One region of the Paenibacillus sp. S25 genome, then DNA from elsewhere that is predicted to be linked to it. Evidence: riboswitches for the same ligand, from Rfam matches in the RefSeq annotation. Region 1 holds a riboswitch; each other region holds the start of a gene.
The links. A riboswitch is a leader RNA that binds a small molecule or an ion and turns the genes downstream of it on or off. The one in region 1 is predicted to bind thiamine pyrophosphate.

Region 1 (8,129 bases):
ATCGGGAACGGATAGTTTTCCTTTTTAACCTCCTGATATGGAATCTGATGCAAGCTGGTGCCGTTCAAAACTGGAAACAGCAACTCCAGAATTTCCAAAGACGGATGTCTTGGCAGATTAATTTGATTGTGAATGTTATGGTACAGCGTATCCGGTTCCAGCAGGAAGGTGCTGTCCAAAATCATTGCGTCCACATCCTTGGTTTGCAAGCCCGCCTGAAGAGCGGTTCCTGCCCCCATAGAGAAGCCCCATACGATAATCTCCGACGAGCCGCGTTGCTTCGCAAGCTGAATTGCCCCGAGAAGTTGCTGGGATTCCGCTTTGCCTCCGGTCGCGACTGCTTTGCTGTTTTGTGACGCGAATCCATAATCGAACATGACTACATTAAAGTTCAAACTGTGGGCATAATGCGCCAGATCATACATGGGAATCCAGCTTTCTTCGCGGTTAGCTCCATAGCCATGGCTGAAAATAATCGTTTTCCGCGATTGATCCGCTGGGATATACCAGCCTTGTACCATGCGGCTACCATCCTTGGCAGGGAAGCTGACTTCCTCATAAGGCATGCTTTTGGCCTGCATCGGATTAGAGTACAGCGGTGCAACGGTGGGATTCGTAAGTACCCATGCGATGTAAGCATGCAAGGCAATAAAACAAAACAACAGAAAAAAGACGACCGACAGCAGCAGAGCAATCACAACGTGCTTGAACCGCAGCAGACGGGGATTAAAGAGTGGGGTGGACGGCTCCTGAACAGCGGTCTGTAGCTGAGAGTTGCGCTGGGATGTCGAAATCATGTAAGAGCCTCCTTATATAAAATTGATCTTCGTTTCATAGAATATAGGTATAATTCCACTTGAAAATGATAGTGTAGATCCGTATAGATACCTATTATCGTATGATGGGGATTATCCAAAGTCAACGCCTGAACCGGAAAAGTAAAAATGATGCAAAGAATTGTCGATGTTTGTTCTCGTTCTGTAATATGGTTGTCACAAAAACATCGGTTTACAGTAGCCGCGACTATTCTATATAATTTATGTAACCATGTTTCATAGTGTGAAACGAATATGGATACAAGAGGAGCGGTTCACGATGGAAGACCGTAAATTAACCGTTCGCGCTGTAGAGCGTGCACTTGATATACTGCTGTGTTTTACCGCAGATTCGGATCTTGGCCTGACGGAGATTGCCTCCAAAATTGGTCTACATAAAAGCACGGTTCATCGGCTGCTGACTACGTTGGAGGATCGGGGCTTTGTCGTTCGGAATGCCGAAACGGAAAAATATCGACTTGGCTTCCGCATTTGGGAGCTATCCACGCATTTGTCCCAAAGTGACGAGCCGGCGGTGTTGTTACAGCCTGCAATGGAAGGATTACGTGACCGTTTGGGCGAGACGGTCAGCTTGTACTTACGGGACGGCAGCATGCGTATTCGCATACAAGCCGTGCAGAGCAATCAGGCGATTCGCAGGGTCGCGCCTGTAGGTGCGCGTATGCCGCTTGCTGTAGGGGCCTCCAGCAAGGTGCTGGCAGCCTTTATGCCGCCGCAGGAGCTGGAAGCTCTGCTAAGCGGGGATGAATGGCCGCCCTCGGTAGACCCGGAGGTCTATAAAGCCCAGCTACAGGACATCCGCGAGAAGGGCTATGCGACCAGCTATGAAGAACGGGAGCCAGGGGCTGCTGCTGTGGCTGCGCCAATTGTAAACCGGAAGGGACAGGTCACTGCGGCTTTATCTGTATCCGGTCCGGTCAGTCGGCTTGCACCCGAGACGCTACATGACTTTGCTCCGATTTTGATTGAAGCGGCGAAGGAAATGGGGCTTATGCTTCCGTAACAAGAATGAACACAGTTGAAGCAAGCAGAGTGATTTGATGGGGAGTGTCTCCTTGGTAAAGTGAACCTAGAAGGGTTGCCAAAGCTATAAATTTAAAGTAGTCTGGTAAGGATGGCGGGATGTCTGTTATAGCCGCCTCATGTGAATAGAAGTATCACAGTTACTGGGGGAGCCTGTAATGCCGGGCTGAGATGGAATCGTGCAAGATTCCGGACCCTTTGCACCTGATCTGGATCATACCAGCGTAGGGAAGTAATCGGCCAATGAAATGTATACGCGGCTGCTGTCTACGGTGACGCATTGGAATAGGATTATTCCACATGCGTACTGTCTGGATAGCTGCCTCGTTAGATTAGCCGGTTCCCTAGGGAACCGGCTTTTTTGCATAGATCAGCGCCACCCTGGGAATGGTTCCGGATCGGTGTGTCATTTCATCGAAACGGGAGGAATGGACAATGAAGCCGACAGAAGCAGAAGGAACAAAAGGAACAGAATTGAAATCAAACGAAGTAAGATTGGTAGGAACAAAAGAAGTTGAGGTAGAGAAGACAAACGGGGATCAAGCCAATGGGGTAACGCCCTTTCCAGGGAGCCGTAAGGTATATATTCAAGGCTCACGGCCGGACATTGCCGTGCCAGAGCGCGAAATTGCTCTTCATCCTACACATACGCCGCAGGGCACGGAGCATCATGAGCCATTGCGTGTATATGATACAAGCGGTCCCATGACTGACGAAGCCTATCAGGTCGATATCCGTCAGGGCCTGCCTCCATTACGGCGAGCTTGGGCACTGGAACGGGGCGATGTGGAGGCTTACGAGGGACGCGCTGTACAGCCGGAGGATAATGGACTGAAAACTGGCTTCAAACGGGAGACAGTGGAATTTCCCGGCGTGACCAACCGTCCGCTTCGTGCTTCGCAAGGTCGTACAGTGACACAAATGCATTATGCGCGGCAAGGGATCATTACGCCAGAAATGGAATTTGCGGCGATCCGCGAAGGGGTGGAGCCTGAGTTTGTACGGCAGGAGTTGGCGGCTGGACGAGCCATCTTGCCTTCGAATATCAATCACCCGGAAAGTGAGCCAATGGTCATTGGGCGTCATTTTCACGTGAAGATCAATGCGAACATTGGCAATTCTGCGGTTACCTCCTCCATCGAGGAGGAAGTGGAGAAAATGACCTGGGCTGTGCGTTGGGGCTCGGATACAGTTATGGACCTGTCCACAGGCCGTAATATCCATACAACACGTGAATGGATCATTCGGAATTCTCCTGTACCAATTGGGACTGTGCCGCTCTATCAGGCACTTGAAAAGGTGAACGGCGAAGCAGAAGCGCTGACGTGGGAGCTGTATCGCGATACGCTGATTGAGCAGGCGGAGCAGGGAGTGGACTATTTTACAATTCATGCGGGTGTATTGCTGCGGTATATACCGATGACGGCGAATAGAATGACGGGAATTGTATCCCGTGGCGGGTCGATCATGGCAGCCTGGTGCCTTGCGCACCATCAGGAGAATTTTTTGTATACACATTTTGAAGAAATCTGCGAAATTATGAGAGCCTATGATGTGGCCTTTTCTCTCGGGGATGGTCTACGTCCAGGTAGTATCTATGATGCGAATGATGAAGCACAGTTTGCAGAGCTGGAAACGTTGGGCGAGCTAACGCAAATCGCATGGAAGCATGATGTTCAGGTCATGATTGAAGGGCCAGGACATGTCCCTATGCATAAAATCAAAGAGAATGTGGATTTACAAATGGAGATTTGTAAGGAAGCTCCTTTCTATACCTTGGGGCCGCTCACGACGGATATTGCCCCCGGATATGATCATATTACTTCAGCCATCGGGGCGGCGATGATCGGTTGGTTCGGGACGTCCATGCTGTGCTATGTTACGCCTAAGGAGCATTTGGGTCTGCCCAATAAGGATGATGTCCGCGAGGGTGTCATTACCTACAAAATTGCGGCACATGCTGCCGATCTGGCGAAGGGTCATCCACGGGCGCAGCAGCGGGATGATGCTTTGTCCAAGGCACGCTTTGAGTTCCGCTGGCGGGACCAGTTCAATCTGTCGCTTGATCCCGAGCGGGCCCTGTCCTACCATGATGAAACACTACCGGCAGAGGGCGCCAAGGAAGCACATTTTTGCTCAATGTGTGGCCCCAAATTTTGTAGTATGCGTATCACGCAGGACATTCGCGCCTATGCAGCGGATAAGGGGCTGAACACTCAAGAAGCAGTAGCTGCCGGGATGCGTGAGAAGGCAGAGCAGTATCGGGATGGAGGTCAGTAAAACGAACGTGTGAGTTTAGGAACACATGAATTAAAAAAAGCCGTGGTTCTCTACAGTCGATGTAGGAAACTACGGCTTTTTAGCTTATGTAAAGCGGGATCATGCAACCGGATAAACGGCGCCTTATTTTTTACCCATTTTTTCATTCAAAATGTCCTGAAAGCTGAGCTTCTTCTCCGAGCTATCTTCTTTCTTCTGCATACTCACCGCGTTGGCACGTTGGTATTGGTGGTGAAAGGGCATCAGGGTGTGGACGGTTAAGTTCATTGTATTCATGTAGGTCATTCCTCCAATTCCATATTGTCAAATTCAGATTGAGTTGCTTAGGACGTCTGTATAGGACTATTTGTATGTACTTGATGTCGTAATGCTAAGTAGGTTGCTTGGTAATGTTTCAATCATTATACCCACATTTTTTCAAAGTAAAACGCTTTTGACATAAAACAGGAAGATGGTCATATGTGTCCAAAATGTCGATTAGGAGGATGGTCGTTTTAGAGGAAAATGTGCCTAGGTCTAAAACAAGGGCTAGAGGCCCGTTTTCTTAGTTTAGTAGTCGGGATTGTGTTTTTTTGTCGAATAACCTTGTAAAAGGAGAATTTTTGCGAAATCCAAGTCAGGATTGAGGCAGTCTGGTGGCGAATTAAAGTGTCAAAGTTGTATTGACTTTATGTTTGGTAGTAGATACCATGAACTGGTTGTCAGCGTATTTTGACAACAAGAGTCAGCCAATCCATCTGGCGATTCATCCTTTGAAATGTTAGAGAAAGGATTAGAGCATATATGAAAAAAAGTATTGCAGATATCGCATTTATTATTCTGGGTGCGTTTTTTTTCGCGCTAGCTGTTAATCTGTTTGTGATCCCGAATGAGTTTGGCGAGGGCGGCGTTACAGGGGTCACGATCATCCTGTACTACCTGTTTCAGTGGTCTCCCTCGATCGTTAATCTGGTGATTAATGGCTTGCTGTTGATTGTCGGATATAAATTTTTGGACAAGAGAACGACCCTGTACACTATAATTGCGGTCGCTTTTAACTCGCTGTTTTTACATTTAACGGTCAACTGGCGGATTGATTCGCATGAGCCGACGATTAATGCTGTATTTGCCGGAGTTTTGGTGGGGGTCGGCATTGGCTTAATTGTACGGGTAGGTGGCACTACGGCGGGAACGGTCATTTTAGCCCGAATTGCCAACAAGTATCTGGATTGGAATATCAGTTATGGCCTGCTGTTTTTTGATTTGATTGTCGCGTTCTCTTCCTATTTTATTATTGGTCCAGAAAAATTGATGCTAACTATCGTTATTTTGTACGTTGGTACGAAGGTGATGGACTTCATGATCGAAGGACTAAACCCTAAAAAAGCGGTCATGATCATTTCGGAGCACCAAGATAAAATTGCTGAGATGGTTATTACGAAAATGGATCGTGGAGTTACCGTCCTGTCAGGCCACGGCTATTACACTAAAAATCCAAAAGAAGTGCTGTATATCGTCATTAGTAAACAAGAGGTGTCAGCGCTTAAAAAGATAGTGAAAGCCATCGACACAGCAGCATTTATCACCATTCATGACGTGCGGGACGTGTTTGGAGAGGGATTTTTGGATATTTCGAAGTAACTCGCTTGCGAAGGTAAGGTTATAGGAGAACACAGTTGGAGCCGGTCCTGAGAGGATCGGCTTTTTTTGTCCTATTTTTTTACTTTATATAGGGTCTCATACAGATAAAAAAACACCCCCGAACCGCAGATGAATCTGCACTCGGGGGTTCTGCATGTATAATGTTACATATTAAGCTTGAATCATTTGACGCAATACGGTTTGCAGAATACCACCGTTGTGGTAGTAGTCGATATCGACAGTACTGTCCAGACGGGCAATTACCGGGAATTCGAACTTCGTGCCATCCTCGCGTTTAGCTACAACCGTAAGCTCTTGACCCGGCTTCACGTCATTGTCGATGCCAAGAATGTCAAACGTTTCACGACCGTTCAGACCCAAGCTGGACCAGCCATAGCCTTCCTGGAATTGCAGAGGCAGTACACCCATGCCGACCAGGTTACTGCGGTGAATCCGCTCGAAGCTTTCGGCAATGACAGCCTTAACGCCCAGCAGAAGCGTACCTTTGGCCGCCCAGTCACGAGAGCTGCCTGTGCCGTATTCCTTACCAGCAATGACGATCAGGTTCTGATCGGCTGCCTGATATTTCATGGATGCATCATAGATGGACATTTCCTCATCCGTTGGCAAGTATTTGGTCACGCCGCCCTCGGTGCCTGGAGCCACATTGTTGCGGATACGGATGTTGGCGAATGTACCGCGCATCATGACCTCGTGGTTACCACGACGGGAGCCGTAGGAGTTGAAGTCCTTGCGTTCCACACCATGCTCTTTCAAGTACAGTCCTGCCGGGCTGGAAGGGGCGATGTTGCCTGCTGGTGAGATATGGTCTGTCGTGACCGAATCATTCAACAGGGCAAGCACACGGGCATTACGGATTTCCTTGATATCTTGTACGCCATCCTGAAGTTTTTCAAAGAATGGTGGATTTTGAATATAAGTTGATTTTTCATCCCATTCATATAGTTCGCCTTCAGGAACCGGAATGGAGTTCCATTTTTCGTTAGCAGTAAATACATTTTCGTATTTGCGGCGGAACATATCCGGGCTAAGAGACAGGCTGATCGCTTCCTTGATTTCCTCAGAAGTAGGCCAAATGTCTTTGAGGTAGACTGGCTGATTGTCCTGATCGTAACCGAGCGGATCGTTCACCAAATCAATGTTCACTGTGCCTGCCAGCGCATAAGCGACAACCAGTGGCGGTGAGCCGAGATAATTGGCTTTGACCTGAGCATGCACACGGCCTTCAAAGTTCCGGTTGCCGGAAATAACTGCGCCAACCGTCAAATCATTGTCTGTGATGGCTTGACTCACTTCGTCAGGAAGTGGGCCGGAGTTACCGATACAGGTCGCACAGCCGTAACCTGCCACATGGAAGCCGAGGGCTTCGAGCGGTCCGATTAATCCGGCTTTTTGCAGGTATTCCGTCACGACGAGGGAGCCTGGTGTCAAGCTTGTTTTAACATAGCCCGGCTTTTTGAGCCCGCGCTGCACTGCTTTTTTGGCCAGCAAGCCCGCACCGAGCATAACGCTTGGATTGGAGGTATTCGTGCAGCTTGTGATAGCTGCAATAACGACTGCTCCTGTACCCAACTCGCTGGTGGAGCCGTCCGGATGGGTGAGCGGAATCTTCTGTGCGATTTTTTCATCGCTCAGTCCATAGCCACCTTTGTCCACTGGGGTACGGATAATGCCTTCAAAGGTTTCTTTCATGCGGCTAAGCTCAACACGGTCCTGCGGACGTTTGGGTCCGGCGAGACTCGGTACAACCGAAGCCAGATCCAGCTCAATCGTATCGCTGAACACAGGGTCCGGCGTATCGGATGTGCGGAACATGCCTTGCGCCTTGTAATATTCCTCTACGAGGCTTACTTGCTCATCGGAACGTCCGGTGCTGCGCAGGTAGGCCAGCGTTTCCGCATCGACCGGGAAGAAGCCAATCGTTGCGCCGTATTCCGGTGCCATGTTGGCAACCGTCGCGCGGTCAGCCAAGCTGATGTTAGCCAGACCAGGCCCGTAAAATTCTACGAATTTGCCGACTACGCCTTTTTTACGCAGCATTTGCGTTACAGTGAGCGCGAGATCGGTGGCGGTAGAGCCTTCCGTCAGACTGCCTGTCAGCTTGAAGCCAATCACATCGGGAGTGACAAAATACAGCGGTTGCCCCAGCATACCCGCCTCTGCCTCAATCCCGCCGACACCCCAGCCAACAACACCCAGGCCGTTAATCATTGTGGTATGGGAGTCTGTTCCCACGAGGGAATCCGGGAAGACGACCGTTTCGCCGTCAATGGTTTTGGTGGCGGCCACGGAGGCGAGATACTCCAGATTGACCTGATGGACGATACCGGTGGATGGCGGAACGGCCCG
Region 2 (8,129 bases), 310 kb from region 1:
TGGCTAACTGCAGATTGGCTCGGCTGGAGCCCAGATGCATCGACACGGCTATCACGGCTTGGACGCTGCTATTGGCAAGTGAAGCGAGCAGTAATTCCTGTTGTTCGGGCGGGTAGCTGTCTAAATGAATATGCGCGTCGATCAATGGAGCGGTTGCGGAAGCGTTCAATTTCAATGCAGAGAGCCTATTTAGATTATTCATAATGATTTACCCCGTCGTCTGAGGTAGTTTTACGGACACTTTCAGTGGTGTCCATGTCGCCGTCCAGTTTATGTTTTTCCTCGCGCATCCAGCTGGTCATGGTCCGCTTCCATTCAATAAAGAGCGGATCGAGGGTGATTTCTTCCCTACGCGGGCGGGGAAAAGGAACATCTACGACATGCACCACTGAAGCGGGTCGCGCCGACAGCACATAGATGCGGTCGGAGAGCAGCAACGCTTCTTCAATGCTGTGGGTAATAAACAGCACAGAACGGCGGTTCTTTTCCCACATCCGTAATAACCATTGCTGCATGTCTGCACGTGTCAGCGCATCGAGTGCGCTGAACGGCTCATCCAGCAGCATTAATTCCTGCGGGCTGAGCAGTGCGCGAAGAAAGGCTGCGCGCTGTTGCATTCCACCAGACAGCGTATGTGGATACGCCTTGACGAACTTACCAAGTCCAACCTGTTCGAGCCATTGCAAGGCTTCTTTACGACGCTCGCGTTCACTGGCGTACTGAGGGGGTACTGCTGTATTTTTACGTGGAGCATTTTCCTGCCCAAGCAGTACGTTGTCCAGCGTGGTACGCCACGGGAAAAGGGCGGGCTGCTGCGGCATATAGCTGATATGCCCACGTTCACCAGTCATGTCCCGTCCGTGCATACGGATATGTCCCTGCTGTGGTTTGAGTAGCCCGCCGATGATGTGAAACAGCGTGCTTTTGCCGCTGCCTGACGGACCGATGAGGGAAACGAATTCTCCTGGCTTGACTGTGAGGGATACATCCTGCAGTACGGGCAGTAAGCTTCGCTTTTCGCGGAAGGCGAGGCTGATCCCGTCCAATTCCAAAGCAGGAGGAGCAGTTGATCGTCTCTGCTGTTCCCCGGTTCGTTGTTCATTAGCCACGTTGTGTGATGATAATTCAATCGGATGCAGACTCATACGCGCCACGTCCTTTCTTTGCTGTATGTAATTCAAGGAGGAAGCTACTCTTGATCGGGTTTCCAGCGAACCAGCCATTTCTCCAGTAGTAAAATAACCACAAACATGAGTAAGCTGAGTGCAACAATAATGCCGATGGCGGCAAAAATGAGGTCCGTGCGATAGGCTGATTTTTGCAGCAGCATATAATATCCAATTCCTTCACTAGCTCCGATCCATTCCGCAATGATCGCACCCATCACACTATAGGTAGCAGCAATTTTAACGCCAGAAAAGACTTGCGGCAGGGAATGTGGCAGCTCCAGCTTCATAAAAATAGCCATGCGGCTTGCACCCGACATCCGCATATAGTTCATCATCGTACGGTCTGTTCGAGTCAGCCCGTCCATGGCCGCTACAGCCACGGGAAAAAAGCATACTAGGGTAATGACCATCAGCTTGGGCAGCACGCCAAAACCAAACCACACCATGAGCAGCGGCCCTAGAGCGATGATCGGAATGTTTTGACTCAGAATAAGCAGCGGATACAGGGCGGATTTGAGAAAAGGAATTGTATGAAGAACGATGGCGATCAACAGTCCCGTTGCTGTCCCTATAGCGAATCCCGCAAGTGTCAGACGAATCGTAGCCCATGTATGGGCACCAAGCAGCGCCGTTTGTGCCATGCCCTCTTGTACGATGAGGGATGGAGCAGGCAGCAGCCAGGATTCAACATGCAAATAGGAAACCGCCCCCTGCCAGGCCGCTAAAAAGAAGAGGACCGCCACAAGGGGCGGCCATACGCTTTTCCACCAGGATGCGTTCTTGCCTTTCGGATTCATGGGCGATATTTCTCGGTCAGCTTGTTCATGCTGATGCCTTGTGGGTTATGTGCGATTTTGATCTGTGAAATGACGCTGGGACTGCCCGCTTCCGTCAAAGCCTCGTGCATTTCTTTGACCACTTTCAGCAACTCGTCGAGCTCGCCCTCCATGGTCGTATCCAATGGATTCACTTGATGTTTGACGCCGGAGCGCTGAATGACCTCAATCGCCTTATCTACATACGGGTAAGAGTCCTCATTATTAGGAGTTTTAGGGATTACTTGAATACTGAGCAGTGTGTTAGCCATGCAAATTCACCTGTCCTTTATTTGGAGTGTTTTAGAGAACATAGGGTGGTTTAAGGCGTTTGAGACCGCTCCGCGTTTCATTTGATCTTACGATCGCTGTTGCCATGGGATTCTTTGAATAAATTTTAAAAGTTAAGAATCCAACGGCAAAGGCGAACGCTGCGCTTCTCCAGATTCAAATGAACCGCTCCGCTGCCAACCGCCTTAAAAGCACCCTGTTTTTAAAGCTGGTTTGTGTGGCATTATTAACACACAAGCGCACCTACTTAGCGCTTAGATAATATGAAAAACTAAAGAATAAACCAAGTGGAACGAGAACGAAGTGGGCGGAATGGTGCTGTACAAGCGTTAGCGTTCGCCTTTGTACCCAGATTTCAACCTCTGGATATTCATAAAAGAATTCTGGGTACAACAGCGATGGGAGGCACCATCCGACTGCCTAGTGGCGCTTCGTTCACTTCTCTAGTTCGGTCTTATTTTGCGTTTTAACAAATGGTCAGCGCTTGGGCAAGAAGTCATTTGTGAAGGCTTTATCGACTTCCAAAGGCTTGCTGAGCAGCTTGCGTTCGTACATCCAGTCCGAATAGTTTTGCCATACCTCTGCTTTTTGCACGCCCCATTGCGCGGCATCGTCCTGATAACGCGGGCTTAGCCATTTTTGGCTGGCGAGCACCAGTTTTTTATCCAGCTCTGGTACAGCTTTGCTTAAGATGTCCGCGGCTTCTTCTGGATGGGCGATAGTGTATTCATAGCCTTGTGCGGTAGCGTCCATGAACGCTTTGACCAGCTCTGGATCATTTTTTATCGTCTGTTCGTTGCTTACAATTACAGGCGTATAGTAATCAAGGCTTTTGGAATAATCTTTTACATACAGCATATCCAATGGCTCACCTCGAAGCTCGGCTTCGATTCCGGTCCATGCATAGAAAATCCAAGCAAAGTCAATATCCCGCTTCACGGCTGTAAAATAGTCTGCATTGCCCATGTTGACGATCTTCACTTTGCTCACATCGCCTTTGTTTGAATCCATGATGGATTTCATGACCGCTTCTTCTACGGGAGAGCCCCAACCGCCGTATTTTTTACCTTCAAAATCTTTCGGGCTCTTAATTCCGCGATCTACTGGGGCTGCGAAGCCTGAGGTATTATGCTGAATCACCGCAGCGATGGATACAAGCGGCACACCTTGCGTACGAGCTTGTGTGACGCCTTCTTGGTAGCTAATACCAAAAGGTGCAGCATTAGAAGCAACCATTTGATCGGCTCCGCCTGAACCAGGTTGAACAATTTGGACATTCAAACCCGCTTTTTCGTAAAATCCTTTGTCCTTAGCGACATAGAGTCCCGTATGATTCGTATTGGGTGTCCAGTCGAGCACGACTTTAACATCTTTGAGCCCCTTTGCCGGAGTAGACGTTTGGGTGTCGGTAGCGGGAGCCGCTTCTTGGGATGTGGGGGCACTTCCACCGCAAGCGGTCAGGGTCAGGGCCATGAGCCACAGACTGATCAGTCCCAGGCTTAACATTTTCATGCGCTTCATCGTTGTGTTCTCTCCTTTAATTACCCGTTATCCGTCCAATCAGACAGCTTAAGTTCCCCATTTTCTAAAAATAACATCTGCCGGACGCGATCTTTCCAACAACATAATCTTCAATAAAAAAAGCGCCCCGAGTTTCCGGGACGCTTGCGCTTGTATATACCAAAGTAAGGGATGGTCCTATGTAAAAAAGGCACATCTTGCTTAAGCATTCCTACGCTGGCATTACCCAGATCAGGTTGTAAGGGTCAGTGTCTTGGGACACACTCTCAGCCGGCCGATTCCAGCACCCCTGGCATTGTATGGTTTAATGGGTTCATTTATTCGGGTTTACTACGACGATTATATGCCTTGAATGCGGGTCTGTCCAGCATGAAGGGAGAGATGACGGTTCATTTGCCGAACGACAGGGTACACTTTTACTGTGAGCTTTGATCTGAAAATGAGCATGAATCAATCCGATTCGATCGGGTCATGTTATTTTCAGAACAGCTACGCAAGTAGGTTCAGATGGGCTGGTGCCCAATGGCGTGGCCGTAGAGAATTCTAATTCGTGAAAAGGAGTTGTTGTACTGTGGGTAAAACGGAAACATTGGATCGCAACCAACTGGAACAAGCCATTGTGAAGGCTTTGGATAACAACAAATTTTGCTCGTTAGGTACGGTAGAGGGTGGCAAACCGAAAGTACGCTATATGGCCCTTTTTAACGATGGAATGAACATTCATCTGGCGACAGATCGAAAAACACATAAAGTGGATGAGCTAAAAAACAATCCGAATGCTTATCTGCTGCTGGGTTATGAAGTTGGCGGTACGAAGGAAGTCGTAGAAGTGGAGGCTACCGTCCAGATTACAGCTGATGAGGGGCTGCGCAAACAAGTGTGGAACGATTCCTTGAAGGAATGGTTTTCCGGACCGGATGATCCCGATTATGTCATTCTGGACGTGAATCCGACACGCATTGAGTATGTGGGTCAGCAAACTGAGCGCCAAGTGTGGAATAAATAATAAGAATATAAATCGACAAACCAGTGAATCTCCGAGTTTTTAAGGAGGTTTGCTGGTTTTTATTTTTTGAGAAAATTAATTATTTTTTCATAAATAATTTAAGTAAATGACTACTCTTTTGCCTGGCGTTGGATTAAAATAGAAATGGTGGGTTCAAGGCTTACATATATGTGCAAAAGTATGTATATGAGGCATACACCTTAATGAGGAGGGGTATATTTTGTTATTTCGTAAAAATTGGTTTAAAGGGTTTACAGCAGCAGTTGTAGCTTGTAGTATGCTGGTGTTTTCAGCCGCTCCATCCTGGGCAGCTAGCAATTCTCGCGATAGCGCTACAGTGAATTTGCGGATTATGGAAACAACGGATATTCATGCGTCCCTGATGAACTATGATTACTATTCGGACAAAGAAACCAACGAATATGGCCTGATTAGCACAGCCGGTTTGATCCAACAGGCGCGTAGTGAAACGAGAAACAGCATGCTGTTCGATAACGGTGATTTGTTACAGGGCAATCCATTAGGCGATTATATGGCCAGAAATAAAACCTTCGAGAAAGAAGGCGGTGTCCATCCGGTCTACAAGATGATGAACCTGATGGGCTATGATGCGGCGACAGTGGGCAACCACGAATTCAACTACGGCCTCGACTTTCTGGAGAAGTCGCTCAAGGGAGCCGATTTTCCTTACGTAAATGCGAATGTTTATGTTGATAAGGGGGGGCAAGCTACTAAAAATTATTTTACCCCTTATCGAATTCTTGATAAAACGGTAACGGACGAGAAGGGCCAAGAGCATATCCTTAGAGTGGGCGTAATCGGCTTGGTCACACCTCAAATTATGCAGTGGGATGAAGCCAATTTAAAGGATAAAGTCGTTACGAAGGATATTGTTGAAACGGCGAAAAAGTTTATTCCTCAAATGAAAACGGAAGGTGCCGACATTATTGTCGTTCTTGCGCATACAGGTTATGAGGATGTGCCACAAACGCCAATGATGGAGAATGCCGTTAAATATTTGAGCCAGGTGGACGGAATTAACGCTATTCTGTTTGGGCATGCTCATAAATCTTTCCCTGGCCCTGATTTTAAAGATATGAAGGGTGTAGATCTGGATAAGGGAACCATTAATGGCGTACCGGCCGTGGAAGCTTCTTCATGGGGCAAGGATCTGGGGATTATTGATCTGAGCCTGGAAAAGAAAAAAAACGAGTGGAACGTAATCAACTCCCAGTCTCAAGTGCGTCCGGTTGTGAGTACCACAAACCAGGCTGTGCAGTTTACTCCTGACTACAAACTGACAGATTCGATCAGGGAAGAGCATAAAGGAACACTGGACTATATTCGTCAACCTGTTGGAACAACGACTGCACCGATTAACAGTTATTTTGCATTAGTGCAGGACGACCCTTCTATTCAAATCGTAACGAATGCACAGAAATGGTATGTTCAAAACCATCTTAAAGGAACTGAATACGAAAAACTTCCCGTATTGTCGGCAGGCGCTCCATTCAAGGCCGGTGGTCGAAACGGAGCCGAGTATTACACCAACATTCCTGAAGGTACGATAGCGATTAAAAACGTGTCCGATCTGTATGTGTATCCGAACACGGTTCATGCTGTAGAAGTGACCGGTGCTGAAATTCAGGAGTGGCTGGAGTGGTCTGCAGGTCAGTTCAACCGCATTGATCCAAAGCAAACTGAGGAGCAATCGCTGATCAACAAAGATTTCCCAACCTACAATTTTGATGTCATTGACGGTGTGAATTACCAGATTGATGTAACCCAGCCTGCACGATATGATGCCAAGGGAACTATTATTGATTCTTCAGCTCATCGTATCAAGGATCTGCAATACAATGGGAAGGCTATTGATCCTGCGCAGAAATTTATCGTAGCCACCAATAACTATCGTGCTTCCTCATCCAAACTGGCCAACCCAGATGGCAAACGAATTGTGATGGCAGCACCGGATGAAAGTCGCCAGGTCATTATTGACTATATCCGTACGAACGGAACGATTAATCCATCGGCGGATGGCAATTGGTCTCTTGCTCCTTTTGGTCAGGCAAAGGTTACTTTCGAGTCCTCTCCTGATGCCAAAGACGTGCTGGCAGGAAATCAACAAATTTCATACTTGAGCAGCGCGGCAGACGGCTTTGCCAAATACAGTTTAAAAGCTGGCGCTAAGCCTAGTGCAACAACGACTCCTGTAAAGGAAGCTGTGGCTCCCGCGAAAGCGACAGCAAAACCAGCTGTTAAAACGACCAAACCTGCAGCTGTTAAACCAGCTAAAACAACGAAGCCGAAGGCGTCCAAATAACTTCGGATTTTAGTTTCCACTCAATATCAGAATGAAGCAGCAAGTCTCTTTAACCAAGAGATTTGCTGCTTTTTTTGATGCCAAAAACAACAGCCCCGAATTTATCATGATTGTAAAAAGTTTTCTGATTTTTGTCGAATATGTACTTAAGTCCTAAGTTGTCGTTAAGAATAAGCTACTTTTTTGTAAAAACACGTAATTATATAGTGCTTTTGTTCTAGTTATTTGTGATATAATGGTGAAAAAACCGGAAAATTGTTCCGAGGAGGACCATTATGGCATGCAGCAATTGCAGCATCATATTACCTATTAAGGATCAAGGATTGCTCATAATTAGGCATTCCAGGGTGTCGCTTACTCCAGCATTAGATGGTTTGGGTATGCTATCGGAACAACTGAAGCAGGAACATGGGCGTGAGGGCAGCATAGAGTTTCGCTTTGACAGCCGTTCAGAGCTGGAACAGCTGGTTAACGGACTGGCTCGTCTGCCGCAGGAATACCTGAACCATATGCAAGTTGTGGTAACGGGTTTGCATCATATCGAAGGATATGAGGACTGGCTTTTATTTAGTCAATTGCAAGCCAGACTGCAACATCCAGATATCGTGAGTATTATTAAGGATCAAAGTTTTTCCAGCCATATGCAGCCTATTGTTGACCACAAGCTGGATATTATCGGGTTTGAGTTTTTGCTGCGTCCGTCACATGCAGAGAGACCTTTTCAGCCTTTCCGGCTGTTTGAAATCGCCCGTGAAGCTGGCTTGCATGCTCATCTGGATCGCTCGGCTCGTATTTCCGCTATTGAAAAAAGTGCAACATGCCTTCCGGCGGGAATTAAACGTTTTATTAACTTTCTTCCTTCCACCATTTATAATCCGGCTTATTGCTTGAATCACACCTTTGAGACGATTGATCGGTTATCCATGAGTACGAAGGATTTTGTATTTGAGGTCGTAGAAACGGAAGAGATAGACGACCTTAATTTTCTGCATCATATCTTTGAT
Region 3 (8,129 bases), 2.1 Mb from region 1:
GTTTTTCCGGCAATCCATAACATAGCCTGAGGGAACTTTTCCTTGAGCTGCCCAAAGGCCTCAACGACCAGATCAATGCCTTTATATTTGACGAAGCGCCCAGCGTACATAAAGGTCGGATTAGGCTCCTTCGTTAAAAATTGTTCACGCGGCCAATGATCAAACTCAATGCCTTCCGGTAAAAGATGGACACGTTCCGGGTGAAAGCCCAGCTTAAGTAGATCATATCGAGTAGACGGAGATACCGTAAGCGTCCGATCCTTACGAGCCAGCTTAAGCATCAAAGGCTCCATATGAAACCCAATAACATTTAGCGGGAATTTGGCGTTCTCAAACCATATTTCCCTTGTTAGCTGATGTATGAAAAAAATCCGCTTGGATGCCTCCACCCAAAACCGGGTAAAGAATTGATGCGTATTTGCCTGGTTAATCACATAATCGATCTTCCCTCGATGACGACGGTAATAGCGCATCGCATAATAAATAACACTGTATATGTTCCCTTTTCGAATATACGTAATACCGTCAATAACTTCATGCTCAGGCATCCCCTCAAATTGGGGTGAAAAATGAATGAACTGGAAGCGGCCTTGCTGTGAGCGTTTAAGCATTTCGTGGGTGAAAATTTCTGCTCCCCCACTTTTAGGTGAACGAATGTCACGCCAGGAAAGCAATAGAACTACGGTTTTACCGTCCTGTTCATGTATGGTATTCATGGGGTAAATCCCCCTTTATCTTTATTTTGAACAAATGCACATAGGCGTCTATCACAAAGTAGAGAGCCATAGCCCCGTAAACTATGAACTCAGATAGCAAAAAATCTACCGGATCTGTGTGGGCAATATGAAAGGCTACTAATAAAGCCGCGGCTCCTGCCATCAGACTGAACATAAATTTGCGTCTGCCCACCAATACATGCACATGCACAAAAAACAGCACGATGGAAAATAGCCAGTACACCCATCCTCCCCATGGAATATAGGCCTCGGCCGATTGGTAAGAGGCTCCGAATAATATGGGAATAGAGGAAGGGAACACAAAGGTCGTGCCCACATATACACAGATTGCAGCTATAGCCATTAAACCGGCATAGACGGCAATCAACTTGCCCAAAGCTTGGCGGTCATGCCCCTGCGCACCGATCTTTGGAATAAAGGCAGCAATTAGGCTATACGAAACGTAATAGACCAACTGGCTGTACTTCAGCGCAATGGCATAGCTGCTAGCCTGCTCGGGAAAGTAATGCTGTACATACAACATGTCGATGGAGATACAAAACAAAATGAATAAATTCGTCATAAGGCTATCGGTGAAATCCTGGCCCAATGATTTCCATAGCCCAGAAGGGATATGTTCTCCACTGTATGTGAATAAGGACAAGCCACGAGCTGAAACGATCCAACCGTGGAGCAGCGACAGCAACATTCCTCCACAGCTCGCTAACAGTAGGGCTTCCAGCTTTAACCCCAGTGCAGCTAGAACAAAAAATAGGCTCAGCTTCCCTAATACCTCAATGTAATAGTTCACATTGAGCGCCAACATGCGTTCCCTGCCCTGTAAATCTCCGCGGCACGAACTCACAAGAATATGCAGTCCGATCAAGCCATACAGCATGAACAGCGGGCCGGATTCGACGCCTAATAGCGAACGCAGTAACGGATGAAAGATGAGTAAAATGACCATGGCAAGCACGGTTAGCACCAGAGGTGCTTTTAGTAATAGAGAACCGAGTGGTAAGCTTCGTAGCGCAAGCTTTTGGTCTCCCTTAGAGACCAGTTTGGCGGTTAATAGCTGGATGGATAAACCCAAAACGGATAAAAGTGCAAAAAGTGCCAGCAGCGCATTCGCCTGGCCATAAGCTTGTCCCGTAAGATACCAACTCGCTGCAATGTGGAAGAAAAAATTAAATCCGTTAAGCAGCACGTTAAAGAGAGGGAACATCAACGATCGCAATCGGTTGTTCACGTTGTTATCTCACCCGCCGATCCAGTCGCCAAATATCAATGATGGAGCGTAAAAAACGAATAGAATCCTTCCAGACATGGATGTGCGATCCATCGCGGTCAATACATTTGACGGGTAATTGCAGCACACGAAGCTGGAGTCGCTTGGCAATAAACATCATCTCTAGATCCAGCGCCAGTCCGAGCTGTTCCTTTAAATGCGGAAACATCCGTTTCACTGCAACCGAACTCATCACTTTAAGCCCAGTCTGCGAATCCACCACACCTGTTGGTAAAAAAGGACGTGAAATGACCCGTTTACCAAAGCTGACAACAGATCGCAATAAAGATCGATTCTCGGCGGTCATATCCTTGGTTCCAATCACGACATCATAATAGCCCTGCTGAACAACATTAATCATTCTGGCAATATCCTCAATAAAAAAGGAATCGTCCGCGTCCACAAATACGTAGTAATCCGCACCAATGGTCCGCATCCCTTCCAGATAGGTCCCTGCCTTACGTGTATTGCGTCCCAATTCCCTTGTTTGAAGCAGCGGGCTAAGATTCTGATTAATCCGGTTTACGGACAAGTCCGTTGCTGCCTCCAGCGCTTTAATCAAGGCATTGGTACCATCGTGGCTGCCATCATCAATGAGATAAATCGAACCTTCAATAATATGGCTGCGGATAAAGGCCTGCAGTCGTTCAGCAAAGGTTTTGACATGAACAAAACGTTGCTCTTCGTTATATACAGACAAGATAAATGCAATATGTTGGCTTTTGGTCGAATACTCGGGATAGAGCAAGCTTTGTATTTCCGAAAGCATTTCTTCGGTGTCATTGGCTTGCCAAAATAGCAGGCGCAAACGGCCTACTCCGGTGATTTGCACCATATGCTGATCACTGAACGGAATTGTTACATCCGTCACCAGTAACAATGGCATTTGCGGAAATTGGCTACGGATCTGATTGGCTTTCTGCACCGCCTGCCCCGGCTCCCTATAATCAATCAGGCAACAACATGCGTTCTCGTAGACTGAAGCTGCCTCCGTGTCCTCGCACTGTATATATTGGTAAAAACAAATCACATTGGGATAATCAATAGCCCTGTCGTTATCGCTAAAAATGGCTATAGGTCCCTGCACACAAACCTCTCCTTTTCCTCCGAATAGTTCTATTTTGTTGAAAAAGAATTAAGAATGTTTGCTTATAGGAGTTAAATTAATGTCCAAATACTTCATATTTCCTTAACAAAATAGCTGACACTCCATGATATATAAGGATATAAGAGAAAAAAAACTGATTTTCATATTTAATAAAAACAGAGTATTTAGACCTGATTCATTAGAACCAAAACCATCAGAATTAGGTAGCGCATCTATATCGAAAATTAGTTCTTTTAGATCAACAGAAGGAAATATATATGGTTATTTTGTCATAGATAAATAGAAGAATAAAACAGATTTGCACGTCCATACTATGGACAACATGTCATCTTGAGGATTTTGCAAAAATCCGATAAGCGACTTTCAATGAACAAGATATAGATCGAAATGGTTTAGTTCGTCTATATCTTGCACTTCGGAGCGACTGGAATCGAATTTTGTGAAATCCTTTCGTTATGAAAATGAAGAGAAGGAAGGTCTTTCTATGGAAGCATTTTATGTCAATCGCGATGGGTCATTATCTACTCCATTACGGGGAAAGGATGTGTTGGCAAATCCTCTTTTGAACAAAGGTGTCGCTTTTACAGAAGAAGAACGCAAAGATCTGGGTTTGGAAGGAATCCTTCCTCCAACCGTCCTTTCATTGGAGAAACAGAGCGTACGTGCATATCAGCAGTTTCTCGCACAACCCACCATGCTGCGTAAAAATGCTTCTCTCAACGACCTTCACAATCGAAATGTCGTACTCTACTACCGGCTGCTAACCGATCATTTGAGTGAAATGCTGCCCGTAGTCTACACGCCGACCGTAGGAACCGCGATTCAAGAGTATAGTCACGAGTACAACCGCCCTGGAGGCGTATATTTGTCGATAGATAACCCGAATGGCATCGGACAAGCATTCTATAACTCTGGATTAAGCGGCGAGGATGTGGATCTGATCGTCGTGACAGATTCCGAAAGTATTTTGGGGATTGGTGACTGGGGCGTCGGGGGGATTAACATTGCGATTGGCAAGCTTGCAGTGTATACGGCTGCGGCAGGCATTCATCCCGGGCGGGTGCTGCCAATTGTACTGGATGTGGGCACGAATAATGAAAAGCTGCTGAATGATCCACTGTACATCGGAAACCGCCATAAACGGGTTCGCGGAGAAGCCTATAACCAGTTTATTGATACTTTTATCAGCAAAACGTTAGCGCAATTCCCGAAGGCGCTTTTACATTGGGAAGATGTGGGTAGCGTAAATGCGCGCCATATTATAGGAAAATACGGTCAAAGCATTCTCACCTTCAACGATGATATACAAGGTACAGGAGCGGTGACCCTGGCTGCGATTCTTTCGGCGGTGGGTGTCACCAAGACTCCGCTGCGTGAACAAAAAATACTTGTTTTCGGCCCAGGGGCTGCAGGGATCGGTAACGCTGACCAAATTCGGGGCGCTATGATCGAGGATGGCCTTTCCGCAGATGATTCATTCAAGTCCTTTTGGGCCTTTGATTATCGTGGGCTGTTAACGGAAGATATGGAAGACGTATTGGAGTATCAGAAACCGTATGTGCGCAAAAAGGATGAAGTCAGCTCATGGACCCGGTCGGGTGACGGCAAAATACCGCTACTGGAGGTCATCCGTCAGGTGAAGCCTACGATATTGATTGGAACTTCCGGTGTAGCAGGTGCCTTTTCTGAAGAAATCATCAAGGAGATGGCGAAGCATGTAGAACGCCCGATCATTATGCCCATGTCCAATCCTACAAACCTTGCAGAAGCAGTACCCGAGGATTTGATCCGGTGGACAGATGGCAGAGCACTGATCGCAACCGGAAGTCCTTTTGAGCCCGTCACCTATAACGATACAAATTTTGAGATTGGACAGGCGAACAATGCCTTTGTTTTTCCGGGACTGGGTCTAGGTGCGATTGTGGTTAAAGCCAAAAGGATTACCCCTGCGATGTTTACAGCCGCAGCAGTTGCTGTTGCCAATGGTGTAGATTCGAATACGCCTGGCGGTGCGCTACTCCCTCATATCCGAAAATTACGCGAAGTTTCGTACGCTGTTGCGGTTGCGGTTGCAAATGCCGCGATTCAGGATCAGGTAGCTCAGGCGCACATTTCAGATGTGGAACAAGCTATACGAGATGCAATGTGGAAACCGGAATATGCCAAGGTCAAAGCCGTGGAAAGTGTAATTCATCACCCTCACTAAGCCCCAAAAACCTAACTAGAGGAAATTTAATATTTTGCACACTATGTTTGACATAGCGTATGAACGTATGTACAGTAATAGTCAAAAGAATAGAAGTCCACTAGGGGAGCCAATATGGCTGAGACAAGAATGTATCTTGGACCCTTTGAACCTGATCTAGTTCGTACTAGCGTAGGAAAGTGGAGCCTTCGTATATAAGGTTTCAAGCGTTTTTTGCGCATTGGGCCTATGTTGAAGCCGCTCCATTTTTCCGGGGCGGCTTTTTAGCGTTGTTTCGGAATTGTATCCTTACAGGACTTCTTGCTCTTCAATTAATGGAGGTGGGGAAATTGAGTTTTACACAAGAACTCCGTCGGCAGGCGGACGGCATTTTTCAAGCGATTTTTGAGCATCCCTTTGTGAGAGGTATTGCTGAAGGAAGTTTGACAAGGGGACAGCTGATTCACTATGTAAAACAGGACTTTGAATATTTGAACGCCTACATGCGGATATACGGCATCGCAATCTCCAAATGCACGAATCGGGAGGACATGGCAGTATTTAATGAACAAATCTCTTTTATTCTCCACAGCGAGGTTCATCCGCATCAAAATTTCTGTGCTGTCGCAGGGGTGACCTATGAAGAGTTGCAGGGATATCCACTCGCTCCTTCGGCCCATCACTATATCCGTCACATGCTGACGATCGCGCATGAGGGCAGTTTGCGCGAGATCTTGGCTGTGCTGCTGCCATGTATGTGGACGTATGCCGAGATTGGCCGCAGGCTGCTGGATGAAGTAAAGCCGGATGAGTCTCATCCGTTCTATGAATGGATGGGCTTCTATGGAGACCAGCTTGATGATACAACACTCAAGTTCCGAGAACGTGTAGATGCTTGGGCAGAAGGCGCAACGGCTGCTGAGCGAGAGCGGATGATTGAGCATTTTGTACTGAGTTGCCAGCTGGAATATAAGTTCTGGGACATGGCTTATAACCAGGAAGAATGGCCGGTCCAGATGCAGGCAGCGGTCTTAGAATAGTCATCCTGGCGATTCGATGCGTGAAGTACGGTTAATGCCATGTTGAACCACCAACTATAGAGAGGATAATCATTATGAGTACATGGGAAAAAAGTTATTCAGCTCTCCTGACGAAGGTACAAAACAGCAAACCCCTCGTTCACAATATGACCAATGTGGTAGTCACTAACTTTACGGCCAACGGCCTGTATGCATTGGGCGCCTCCCCAGTGATGGCCTATGCACCCGAGGAAGTAGCAGATATGGCAAAAATAGCGGGAGCCGTCGTGTTAAACATCGGTACGCTGCACCGCGAACTGGTGGATGCCATGATCATTGCTGGACAATCGGCGAATGCACACGGTGTTCCGGTCCTGCTAGATCCGGTCGGTGCGGGAGCAACGAGCTTTAGAACTGAGTCGGCACTGCGAATCCTGAGAGAAGTCAAAATCTCATTGGTGCGGGGCAATGCAGCCGAAGTCGCGCATCTTGTTGGAGAAGCGCGTGAGATTAAAGGCGTAGATGCTGGTGACAGTGCTGACAGCGGCAATGTCGATCTGGCAATTCGGGCTGCTCAAACGCTCAATTCAATGGTTGTCATCACTGGAAAAGAGGACGTCATCACCGATGGGGCCGAAGCACGAATGATTAGCGGCGGAGACGCGCTGCTCACGAAGGTAACCGGAGCAGGCTGCCTGCTGACCTCTGTGTTAGGTGCTTTTGCAGCTGTTGAACCCAACCTGCTGCTCGCAGGTACAGCAGGCTTGGCATTTTACGGTGCAGCAGCTTCCCGAGCCGCAGCACGTACCGCAGAGCTGGGGCCCGGCAGCTTCCAGATTGCCTTTCTCGACGAGCTCGCCAAACTACATACAGGTTCGCTGGAGGGGCATGTCACTGTCCGTGAAGCAGGAACAACCACAGCAGGTGGTGCGCGATGACAGACGTTCGTGTACCCAGAGCACTGACGATTGCCGGTTCGGACAGTGGCGGCGGGGCCGGAATTCAAGCCGATCTCAAAACCTTTCAAGAACTTGGCGTGTACGGCATGTCGGCTATTACGGCCATTACCGTACAGAATACCTTAGGGGTTCACGGCGTATATCCGCTGCCACAGGAAGCAACAGCGGAACAGATCGAAGCTGTAGGATTAGACCTTGGAGTAGATGCCCTAAAGACTGGCATGCTGTTTAATGCGGGTATCATCCGTCTTGTGAGCAAGCAGATCCGAAAGTTCGGCTGGAAAAAGGTCGTCGTCGATCCCGTGATGATTGCCAAGGGAGGTGCTGAACTGCTGCAGTTGGAAGCGGTGCAGGCTTTGAAGGACGACCTGTTTCCCTTGGCCCTAGTCGTTACACCGAATATCCCGGAGGCAGAAGCCCTGACAGGGATCAGCATCCGTACGATGGAGGATCGCCGCGAGGCTGCGAGACATATTAGCAGTATGGGACCAAAATTCGTTGTGATCAAGGGCGGCCACGCTGACGAGAGCGAGAGCAGCGGACAGATTGTTGACCTGCTCTTTGACGGAACCGCCTTTACAGAGCTGAGCGGCAAGCGGGTACGGACTGTCCATACACACGGAACAGGATGTACCTTCTCGGCAGCGATAACTGCTGAATTAGGGAAAGGAATGTCTGTACTGGAAGCTATCTCGAATGGTAGAGCCTTCATCCAGGCGGCGATTGAGGATACTTTACACCTTGGACAGGGACATGGCCCAACCAATCATTGGGCCTACCGCCGTCGTCAGGAGGTACTCCGATGAGCAGCAGAATATTGCCAGAGGTGGTGCGCCGCCAGCTACAGATGTACC

Region 2: linked by a shared signal. The riboswitch ahead of KAI37_RS02220 (ABC transporter substrate-binding protein) and the one ahead of thiC (phosphomethylpyrimidine synthase ThiC) in region 1 are both predicted to bind thiamine pyrophosphate.
Region 3: linked by a shared signal. The riboswitch ahead of tenA (thiaminase II) and the one ahead of thiC (phosphomethylpyrimidine synthase ThiC) in region 1 are both predicted to bind thiamine pyrophosphate.

What each region holds. Positions count from the first base shown of each region.
Region 1 is NZ_CP073683.1:806,725-814,853, forward strand. Features, by position in the region: gene KAI37_RS03600 (alpha/beta hydrolase) at 1-797, opposite strand, end outside; gene KAI37_RS03605 (IclR family transcriptional regulator) at 1,096-1,839, shown strand; TPP riboswitch at 1,995-2,107, shown strand; gene thiC (phosphomethylpyrimidine synthase ThiC) at 2,295-4,139, shown strand; gene KAI37_RS03615 (hypothetical protein) at 4,263-4,415, opposite strand; gene KAI37_RS03620 (YitT family protein) at 4,923-5,759, shown strand; gene acnA (aconitate hydratase AcnA) at 5,931-8,129, opposite strand, start outside.
Region 2 is NZ_CP073683.1:493,515-501,643, forward strand. Features, by position in the region: gene KAI37_RS02200 (TatD family hydrolase) at 1-202, opposite strand, end outside; gene KAI37_RS02205 (ABC transporter ATP-binding protein) at 195-1,145, opposite strand; gene KAI37_RS02210 (ABC transporter permease) at 1,190-1,966, opposite strand; gene KAI37_RS02215 (MTH1187 family thiamine-binding protein) at 1,963-2,256, opposite strand; gene KAI37_RS02220 (ABC transporter substrate-binding protein) at 2,753-3,796, opposite strand; TPP riboswitch at 3,988-4,097, opposite strand; gene KAI37_RS02225 (pyridoxamine 5'-phosphate oxidase family protein) at 4,368-4,802, shown strand; gene KAI37_RS02230 (bifunctional 2',3'-cyclic-nucleotide 2'-phosphodiesterase/3'-nucleotidase) at 5,023-7,125, shown strand; gene KAI37_RS02235 (EAL domain-containing protein) at 7,401-8,129, shown strand, end outside.
Region 3 is NZ_CP073683.1:4,617,872-4,626,000, forward strand. Features, by position in the region: gene KAI37_RS20140 (glycosyltransferase family 4 protein) at 1-716, opposite strand, end outside; gene KAI37_RS20145 (polysaccharide biosynthesis protein) at 700-1,965, opposite strand; gene KAI37_RS20150 (glycosyltransferase) at 1,970-3,091, opposite strand; gene KAI37_RS20155 (NAD-dependent malic enzyme) at 3,597-5,318, shown strand; TPP riboswitch at 5,411-5,513, shown strand; gene tenA (thiaminase II) at 5,648-6,337, shown strand; gene thiM (hydroxyethylthiazole kinase) at 6,412-7,254, shown strand; gene thiD (bifunctional hydroxymethylpyrimidine kinase/phosphomethylpyrimidine kinase) at 7,251-8,081, shown strand; gene thiE (thiamine phosphate synthase) at 8,078-8,129, shown strand, end outside.